Regions from separate parts of the Micromonospora sp. WMMD1102 genome, predicted to be linked through region 3. Evidence: riboswitches for the same ligand, from Rfam matches in the RefSeq annotation. Region 3 holds a riboswitch; each other region holds the start of a gene.
The links. Region 3 has a riboswitch for cyclic di-AMP ahead of O7626_RS10320 (C39 family peptidase). Riboswitches for the same ligand answer to the same signal wherever they lie in the genome.

Region 1: another riboswitch for cyclic di-AMP. It lies ahead of O7626_RS24510 (hypothetical protein); the one in region 3 lies ahead of O7626_RS10320 (C39 family peptidase).
Region 2: another riboswitch for cyclic di-AMP. It lies ahead of O7626_RS26175 (hypothetical protein); the one in region 3 lies ahead of O7626_RS10320 (C39 family peptidase).

What each region holds. Positions count from the first base shown of each region.
Region 1 covers NZ_JARUBN010000001.1:5,474,372-5,477,640, reverse strand. Annotated here, with positions in the region: gene O7626_RS24515 (cellulose-binding domain-containing protein) at 1-766, shown strand, start outside; gene O7626_RS24510 (hypothetical protein) at 876-1,979, opposite strand; cyclic di-AMP (ydaO/yuaA leader) riboswitch at 1,986-2,114, opposite strand; gene O7626_RS24505 (helix-turn-helix transcriptional regulator) at 2,424-3,212, shown strand; gene O7626_RS24500 (DUF397 domain-containing protein) at 3,199-3,269, shown strand, end outside.
Region 2 covers NZ_JARUBN010000001.1:5,844,899-5,848,167, forward strand. Annotated here, with positions in the region: gene O7626_RS26170 (O-acetyl-ADP-ribose deacetylase) at 1-356, opposite strand, end outside; gene O7626_RS26175 (hypothetical protein) at 481-1,497, opposite strand; cyclic di-AMP (ydaO/yuaA leader) riboswitch at 1,501-1,634, opposite strand; gene O7626_RS26180 (SDR family oxidoreductase) at 1,886-2,929, opposite strand.
Region 3 covers NZ_JARUBN010000001.1:2,296,518-2,299,786, forward strand. Annotated here, with positions in the region: gene mdlC (benzoylformate decarboxylase) at 1-696, opposite strand, end outside; cyclic di-AMP (ydaO/yuaA leader) riboswitch at 952-1,092, shown strand; gene O7626_RS10320 (C39 family peptidase) at 1,565-2,377, shown strand; gene O7626_RS10325 (DUF2231 domain-containing protein) at 2,467-3,015, opposite strand; gene O7626_RS10330 (GNAT family N-acetyltransferase) at 3,215-3,269, opposite strand, start outside.

The sequences.
Region 1 (3,269 bases), 3.2 Mb from region 3:
GACCACCCCGCCGACAAGCGTCCCGCCGACGATCACCCCGCCGCCGACCGTGCCGCCGACCACCCAGCCGCCGAGCGGCTGCGGCACGGCGGTGCTCTGCGACGGCTTCGAGAACCAGACCGGCAGTACGCCGTCGGGCGACTGGGCGGTCAGCTATCCGGACTGCTCGGGCAGCGGCACCGCCAGCATCGACACCTCGGTCGCGCACCAGGGCACCCGCTCGGTACGCATAAACGGGGCGGTCGGCTACTGCAACCACGTCTTCGTCGGCTCCACCCGCAACCTGAGCGGGGTCGGCGCGGTGCGCTACGCCCGGCTCTGGGTACGGCACACCACCGCACTGCCGACCTCGCACGTGACCTTCCTGGCCATGCGGGACGCCGCCGACGGCAACCGTGACCTGCGGATGGGCGGGCAGAACGGCGCGTTGCAGTGGAACCGTGCCTCGGACGACGCCACCCTGCCGGAGCAGAGCCCGAACGGCGTGGCGCTGAGCATGCCGTTGCCGGTCAACCAGTGGTCCTGCCTGGAGTTCATGGTCGACGGCACCCAGGGCCGGCTCTCCACCTGGGTCAACGGCACCGCGGTGACCGGGCTGACCGCCGACGGCACGCCCACGCACGACGTCGACGGGCAGTGGTACAACCGGGCCGACTGGCGGCCGAACCTCACCGACCTGCGGCTGGGCTGGGAGAGCTACGGCGAGGGTGCCGACACGCTCTGGTTCGACGACGTGGCGCTCGGTTCGAGCCGGATCGGCTGCTGACCGGGGTACGCACCCCGGCGGTCGCCGCCTGACGGAAAAGCGGACCGCCGGCACTGCCCAGGGGTGGCGGGCGGTGCCGACGGTCCGCGACAGGTTACGCGATCGATCCTCAGTTCATCGACAGGTGTACGTGGTTGGTGTGGTCGCTCGACGGGTCGCCGTTGCCCCCGTTGTACGTCTTCCAGCCACTGCTCGGCAGCCAGATCTGCTTGAACCAGATCACGTACAGCACGCCGAGCCGGTTGGCGTTGCGCACGTAGTACGCCGCCAGGTTGTTGCCGTACGTCCGGTCGCCGCCGGTCGCCACTCCGCCGAACCCGTTCTTCTGGGCGGCGAAGTCGCAGGCCTGTCCCTTCGGGTGCTCGCCGCTGCCACCGCTGCGGAAGCAGGAGACGAACCGGGTGAAGCCGGCGGCCTGGGCCTGCTTGAGCGCGTGCAGGGTGCGCGGGGTGATGCAGCCGCTGGTGGTCGGGTCGTCGAGACTGCACGACTCGTCCGGGAAGGAGCCGTCGGGGTTGCGGGGTGCCGGCCGGGCGGAGCCGCCGCCGCTGCCGCTGATCCCCGAGCCCGCGCCGCCGCTGTTGTTCGCCGCCGCGAGCGCCCGTTCGGCCTGCTTCTTGCGGGTCTCCATCACCTCGACCTGCTTGCGCTGCTCGCCGATCTCCTTGTCGAGCGCGGCCTTGGCCTGGGTTTCCTTGTCCAGGCTCTCCCGCAGCCCGCGCAGTTCCCGGCTCTCGTTCGCCGAGATCGTGTCGAGTGCGGCGGCCCGGTCCACCAGGCTGGTCGGCGAGCCGCTGTTGAGCAGCGCGGAGACCTGCCCGAGTCGACCGGTCCGGTACGCCATGTTGCCCATCTCGGCGACCCGTTCGCTCCGGGTCGCCACCTCGGTACGCAGCGCGGCAAGCTGCTGGTTCAGTTCCTTCTGCCGCTTGACGGAGTTGTCCAGTTTGGTCTTGGCGTTCAGATAGCCCTTGCTGGCGGCCTGGAGCTGCTCGCGCAGGCTGTCGGTGCCTCCGTCGATGTCGTCGCCGCCGGGAGCCGCGGCCAGCGCCCCGGGGGTCGCGTACTCCGGTGCCGCGGCGGCGGGTGCGCCGCCGAGCGCCGCGAGGACCATGCCCAGGGTGAGCGCCGCGGTGACCGCGAGCTTCCCGGACGGTCCCGAGGCGTTCCGCGCGGACGCCGGAGCGTGTCGGGTGGGTGCCAGGAACGGCATATGACAGTGTCCTTCCGTCAGCCGCCGACCGGGTTAGCTGACGGGTTCGGGACGGAAGATCCCTACCGCTGGCGCGGATGCACCCCTGGTACGTGGTTCCCCGGCTCGCGCGTGGCGATTAGGCGGCGGCCCCCGCAGGCGCCGGAGGGCGCCGCCCGGCGGAGACCGGAGCCGAGCCTACCGGCAGTTGCTGTCCGGGGATACGTGGCGTTGCCAGAGTTGAATTCACGATTCTCCTGCTTCGGGTGGATGTATCCGGACAAATATCTCCGGTGCCGGCCGGAAACTTAAGATGCCGCTAACTATCGGTGAGCTCCGATGGTGTGACCATCCCGTCAACCGAGCTGGTATTCGCGCTGGACCGTGACGGCGTGGTAACGCAGAATGAGCAGGTCCGCCGCCTGATGACGGTGACAGCATCTGCCGACCGCCGGGGTGATAACAATGCTTGACCAATCGGCGTCGCTTCCGGCCCGCATCCGGGCGTTGCGCACAGAGCGGAAGCTGTCTCAGGACAGGCTCGCCGTCGCAATCGGGGTGTCCAAGTCCACGGTGCAGTATTTCGAGGCAGGGAAGCTGATTCCGCAGGAAGGCACGGCACAGCGCCTTGACGGGGTGTTCGGCACCGACAGCGAGATTCAAGGGCTGGCAAAGACGGCACACGAAGACCTGCGCCCGTGGCTACGCCCATGGGCCGAGAATGTGCGTCGCGCGATCCTGCTGCGGTCCTGGGAACCGCTGTTGATCCCGGCTCCGCTACAGCGTGAGCCGTATATGCGAGAGATGTTCGCGGGAGTCCCGGCGAACGTGGGGAGGGTGGAGGATCTCGTCGCGGACCGGGCAGCCCGGCAGGCGGCGGTTCTGGATCAGAACCCGCCGGTGACGATTTCCTGCATCATCGCGGAATTCGCGCTCCGGCGCGGGTCGCGCGACGTCATGAAAGATCAGCTCGGCTATCTCGTCGACATCGGACACCGACCCTTCGTCACGGTACGTGTGCTGCCGGATGTCGCCGGAGGTCTGCATGCTGGTCTGGGTGGCCCGATCTCGCTGGCAACCCTGAGAGACGGTAGGCGGATCTCGTACCTTGATGATCAGTTGCAGGGCAAGGTGGTGGCCTCGGTACGGGATGTGGGTGACCTAGAGCTATCCTGGGAGTCGATCAACGGTTTGGCGATGACGACCGACCAGAGCAGAGACCTACTTCTGGAGGTGCTGAATGAACACAAGTGACGCTGCCGCCTGGCGGAAGTCCACGCGTTCCGGCGGCAACTCGAACTGCGTCGAGGT
Region 2 (3,269 bases), 3.5 Mb from region 3:
GCGATGGCCGGAAAGGCCACGCTGCGCGCGCCCACCTCGTCGGCGACCGCCAGGCAGCGGCGGTAACAGGAGGCCAGCACCTCGGCCTCGTCGTACCCGCCGCCTTCCCAGACCGGGCCGACGGTGTGGATGACGTACCGGACGGGCGGGTCGAGGTCGAACGCGGGCGTCGCCACCGCCTCCCCGGGCGGGCAGGGGGCGATCGCCGCACCCGCCTCGGCCAGCCGGGGCCCGGCCGCCCGGTGGATGGCACCGTCCACACCGCCGCCACCCAGCAGCGACTCGTTGGCGGCGGTGACGATCGCGTCCACGTGCTGCCGGGTGATGTCGCCCCGGACGACCTCGATGACTGCCATCGGCCGATGATGCCAGCCCGCCGGCCGGCCCGCCGCGCGACGCGACGGGCACGCCGCCGACTGAACGCGGCCGCCCCGCCACCTGCACGGGCAGGTGGCGGGGCGGCCGGGTGTCGGGCCGAGGCTAGAGCATCGAGACGTGTACGTGGTCGGTGTGGTCGCTGGGACCGCTGTAGGAACTCCAGCCCTCGTCCGGGAACCAGATCTCCTTGTACCAGATCACGTAGAGGATGCCGAGCCGGTCGGCGTTGCGGATCAGGAACGCGGCCAGGTCGTTGCCGTACTTCATCTGGTCGTCGTTGGCGGCCCGGCTGAACCCGGAGCTGCGCAGCGACCAGTCGCAGGCCCGGCCCTTCGGGTGCTCGAACGGCCCGCCGGGCCGGAAGCAGCCGACGAACCGCTTGAAGCCCGCCCGGCGCACCTCGTTGTACATGTGCAGCGTCCGGGCCGTGATGCAGCCGCTGGTGGTCGGGTCCTTCTTGTTGCAGGGCAGCCCCGGGAAGCCGTCCGCCATCCCCGGCCCCGGCCGGGCGACCGGCGATGTGGCCGACACCAGACCCTTGTCGGGCCGCGAGTTGCCACCCACCAGGGAGAGCGCCTTCTTCGCGTCCGACTGCTGCTTCTTGATGATCTTCTCTTGGGCGGCCTGCTTGGCGACCTCCTCGTCGATCGCCTTCTTGGCCGCGCCGACCTCGTCCCGCGCCTGGTTGAGCGCCCGGAGCTTGCCGTTGTTGAACAGGTTCAGCTCGTTGAGCGCCGACATCCGCTGCATGAAGCCGCCATTGGAGGGGTCGGTCGAGTTGTTGGACAGCAGCATCGAGATGGCACTGAGCTTGCCGCTGCGGTAGGACTCGGCCGCGATCTCGCTTGCCTCCGGGGCGAGCGCCGCCAGCTTGGCCTCGGCGTCCTTCAGCTGCTTGCCGAGCGCCTGCTGCCGCCGCTGCGACTTGGTGCGCTCGGCCTTCGCCTCGGCGAGCCGCTTGCCGGCGCTGGCGAGGACGTCCCCGAGCAGCGGCGAGTCGGCTTCCTCCTGTGGGGCCGGCTTCGGCGCGGCCGACGCCTCGGACGGAACCGCGACCAGAGCTGCGGCGGTGAGCAGTGCCAGGGCAGTCGCCAGCCTTCGGCGTAGGGGTGCCCTCACATGTATCCCTTCCGTCGGCCGCCGACCGGGTTAGCTGACGGGTTCGGGATGGAAGTGGTCCCTACCGCTTTCGCGGATTCACCCCAGGGGAACGTGGGGCCCCGGCTCGCCGTGTGGCGATTAGGCGGCGATCAGCGCCGGCACCACACGGTATCCGGCTATGAACGGCAGACAGCATACCCGGTTTCACTTCCGGAATGGCAAGACCTGTTCCCGGCTAAAAGCGTTGCCAGGCAACGACTATCAGTAATCACGGCGCGTCGTACGCATCGAAGGGCATGCTTTGCCCGCCATTATCCACCAGCTGCTGTCGGCTATTCACCATCCGCATTGCCAACGGCCTGACGTGCGGAAACATGTCCAGGTTGGTCGGTGGGTGATTCTTCGACTACCGGCGGCGCCACGGCGTTGTGCCGAAGAGCACACCGGCGACCGCACCGGCGGAGAGCACACCGGCCGTCACCACGCCCCGGTGCTGGGACAGCCAGAGTTGCGGACTCCGGGTCCGGTACGGCGTGTCGAACTCCCCGTGCGCGCCCCGGTCCACCCCGTCACCGTCGTCCACCGGATGCCAGAGGTTCGCCCGGCGGTCCGGCGGGGCCGGCCGCGCCGTCTGCTGTCCGGAGTACCCGGTCCGGGCCAGATAGCGGTCGAGCAGGCCGGGCAGGCAGCGGTTGCCGATGATGGTGCCGACCGTCGACGCGCCCACCCAGTACTCCCGGCGGTCCGGCCGGTCGGCCGCGTGCACGATCGCCCGGGCCGCCAGTTCGGGCTGGTAGATCGGCGGTACGGGTCGGGCACGGTTGCGCAGCCGGGACAGCACCCAGTCGAACTGCGGGGTGTTCAGCGCCGGCAGGTGCACCATGGTGACCCGGACCGGGCTGCGGTCGTGCAGCAGTTCACAGCGGAGCGACTCGGTGAAGCCGACGATGGCGTGCTTCGCACCGCAGTACGCGGACTGTAGCGGGATCGACCGGTACGCCAGCGCCGATCCGACCTGCACGATCGTGCCGGCGCCCCGGGGCAGCATCCGGTCCAGCGCGGCCAGGGTGCCGTGGACGTACCCGAGATAGCAGACCTCGGTCACCCGCCGGAACTCCTCGGGTGCGATCTGGTGCAGCGGCGCGAAGACCGAGACGATGGCGTTGTTGACCCAGAGGTCGATCGGGCCGAGTTCGCCGGTCGCCCGATCCGCCGCCGCCGCCACCTGCCGGTGGTCCGCAACGTCCGTCTCGATCGGCAGCGGTACGCCGCCGGCCGCCCGGACGTCCTCGGCCGCCCCCCGCAGGCCGGCACCGCCCCTGGCCAGCAGGGCGATCCGCATCCCCCGCCGGGCCAGCAGCCGGGCCGTCGCCCGGCCCACCCCGGCACTCGCCCCGGTGATCACCGCCACCCGGGCCGCGGGTCGGCCGCGCACCCCTCGACCGCGCATCCCGCCCCCGTCCAGACCCGGTCCTGCCTGCCGCGCGGCGGCTACCCGAGGGGCGGCCCGGCAAACGGTCCGACACGGGCCAGGGCGATCCGGCGCGGTTCGGCACGGTCCGACACGGGCCGGCACGGGCCGGCACGGGCCAGCGCGGTTCGGCACGGGCCAGCGCGGTTCGGCACGGGCCAGCGCGGTTCGGCACGGGCCAGCGCGATCCGGCGCGGCCGGCACGGAGCGCGGGAGACCGGAGCAACCAGGCCGGACCACCCGTCCGGGTGAGGATGAAGCCGGGGCGCGCGGGTAACCGCGTCCGCGAAGGTGCGGCGGATTCCGCGAAGGTGCGGCG
Region 3 (3,269 bases):
CGGCGGCTGCCAGACCGGTGCCCGGCTCCGTTCGGCGAGGGCGACCGCCTCGGCCCAGCCGCCGGCCCGGTCGACCCCGGCGCCGATCACCAGCATGGGCTGCCGACTGGCCGCCAGGATCTCGGCGAAGCGGTCCAGTTCCGCCGGATCGGGTGCGACCCGGGTGCTCACCCGGCGTACCTGGGCGGTGCCGCTGGCCGGTTCGTCCCAGTCGTCCAGCGGTAGGGAGAGGTAGACCGGCCCGGCCGGCGGCTGGACCGCGGTGGCCAGCGCCCGCATGAACGCCTCCGGGATGTCCTGGGCGCGCATCGGCTCGTGACTCCACTTGACGTACGGCTCGGGAAGCTGGGTCGGGCGCACGTTGGTCAGCATCGGCTCGGAGAGGCTCATCGTCCGGGTCTGCTGGCCGGCGGTAACGATCATGGGCGTCTTGTTGTGCCAGGCGGTGACGAGGCTGCCCATCGCGTTCCCGGTGCCGGGCGCGGTGTGCAGGTTGACGTGCACCGGGCGGCCGCTGGACTGGGCGTAGCCGTCCGCCATCGCGACGGCCGACGCCTCCTGTAGGGCCAGCACGTACGCGAAGTCGGCCGGAAAGTTCTTCAGAAATGGCTCCTCGGTGGAACCGGGGTTGCCGAACAGGGTGGTCAGGCCGAGGGAACGGAGCAGGTCGTAGGTCGCTTCGTGCACCGTTGTCATCGAAAGGAGCCTCCTGGTGTCCTCGTCCCATGCCCAGACGACCGGGCTAAGCCGGTCATTTCCGTCATACCTCACCCGTACATGATCATGCCGGTTTATCTGCTCCACCGTCCGTGACCCTCGGATGGCCGCCGGAGCCCCCAATCGCGGTCCTGGTCACTGTTTTCGCTGCTCACTGGGCTTGGCAACGGCCGAACGCGGACAGTAATGTCGGCAAGTCCGCTACCGGCCCCTTGGTCACCGCCTGGTGACACCGGAGCGGACCCGCTGAGTCGTTGTGTAACGAGCCGGGGACCCACAGTTATCTGGGGTGAATCCTCGGGCTGCGGCCCGGGGTAGGGCGGCCTTCCCGCCCGAATCCGTCAGCTAACCCGGTAGGCGGTGTCGGAAGGAGTAGTTGTTTCGTGCCGCATCACCCGGGCTCCGGCCCGTCCCCCCAGTTTCCTCGCTGCATCGTGGCGCCACTCCCGGCCGCCGCGACCGCCGTACCGGACCACCCGGTCCCCGGCCGGGACCCGATCCTGATCCGATAGCGGGCTGTGCCGCGGAGGTCGTCGATGCGCGGGGCGCGCCGGCCGGCTCGCCGGCGGGTCCCGGTACCGCCGCAGGCCGGCGACGACGGATCGTGGTGGCGCTGATTCCACCGGTACGCCGACAGCGGTGCTCCGCACCCGTGGGCGCATCGCCGGTCCGTCTTCGCCAGGTTCATCGGCGCGCGCCTTTCCGGTGCCATTCCGCGCGATTCTCCGGCACATTCCGGCAGCGATAAGAAACGTCGCGTCACCATCCCGTCCCCCGGTAGTGGTGACACGCATTCCCCTGGAGGACAACGTTGAAGCACGCAATTAACGGGCGGTTCAGGACCGCCATGTCGGGCCGCCGGAACCGGCTCGCGCTCGCCTCGGCCGCGGTGCTCGCCGCCGCCGCCTCGACCGGGGTCGTGCTGGCCTCGACCGGCTCGCCGGAGGCCCCGGAGACCGGCTCGACCGTCGCCGTCGCCGAAGTCGGCGCCCCCGCCGCGGGTCAGGCCGGAGCGGCCGCCACCACCGCGCCGCGGACGACGGCGCCGCAGACCACCGCCCCGGCGACCGAGGCACCGACCACGGCGCCGGCCAGCAAGGCGGCCAAGGCGGCCCCGACCAGCACCCCGAGCAAGCGGCCGGCGCCGCCCGCGGCCAAGCTGCTGGACTACGATTTCCAGACCCAGATCAACGGTTGGTACTGCGGCCCGGCCGCCACCCGGATCGCGCTCACCGTCCGGGACAAGCAGCCGAGCCAGGACTCAGTAGCCGCCGACCTCGGCACCACGACGAGCGGCACGAACTCGGCCCAGGACACCACCCGGGTACTCAACAAGATCATCGGTACCGACTTCTACCGCACCACGGCCATCCCCGGCGGCGCGGCCACCCCGGCCCAGATGGACCGGCTCCAGGCGGACGTCGTGCACGCCGTCACCAGCGGATACGCCGTGGTGATGAACATCGCCGGCTCGGCCACCGACCTGGACGGCGGTTGGCACAGCTACCCCGGCGGGCACTACCTGACGGTGGTCGGCTACCGCGACGACGGCCGTACGGTGAAGATTGCCGACCCGGCCATCCCGGGCGAGGACAGCAACTACTGGATGAGCACCATCGACCTGGCGAACTGGGCGGCCACCCGGGGCTACTCGTCCTGAGCCGACCCGACCTCCCGAACGGGTGTAAGGAAGGGCCCCCTCCTATCGCATTTTGTATAGGAGGGGGCCCTTCCTTACACCTCACGAGGTCACTGGCCCTGCCACACCGCCTGGGCGCCGGTGTCGCCGGTACGGAACACGAAGTACAGGGTGATCCCGGCCGCCGCCAGGGAGAGCACCCCGAAGACCAGGCTGAGCACCGGCGACTCCTTGGCGGCCGGCGCACCTCCGGCAGCCGCGCCCTCCGTGCCGTCCCCCTCGACGCTGGCGGCGGGCCGTACGGCGGCGGTGCGGGGCTTGACGAGGAGGACCAGGGCCAGGGTCAGCACCCCGAGCGCGATGGTCGCGTACAGGGTGTTGGTGCCGAGATCCTGGTGCTCCGCCAGCCGGGGGACGTACTCCGGGCTGACCCGGTTACGTGATTCCAGGCGGGCGAGGAATCGGTCACCGGAGAGCTTGGCCATCAGCGCCGCGACCGGGGTGGCGACGGCGAGCAGCCCCAGCACCCAGCGCAGGTGCGGGCGGACGAACGGAAGGAACGCGTACCCGACCGCGGCCAGCGCGAGCAGTGGCACGAAGACCACTGCGGCATGGACCAGGAAGGGGTGGGCGGGAATGCCCATGAACTCCTCGAGCACCGGCGCCTCCTCGGCGACAGATCGGATCGACGACAGATCGGATCGGCGAAAGACAGGGTGGGACGACCGGCGTACGGGCCGGTGGGGCGGAAAGCTCCGGCAGCCTGGGCAGGCGTGCGGACCGTTGACATGGTGCCCGTGGCGCTGATCCTTGACAAGGGCCGGCGGAGTCCGACCGGCGGCCTGGACCAGCTCAGGTTCACTGTGGATCGTCGTCCGGTACGGCCGCGGGCGCCGGTTCCTCGCCGACGACG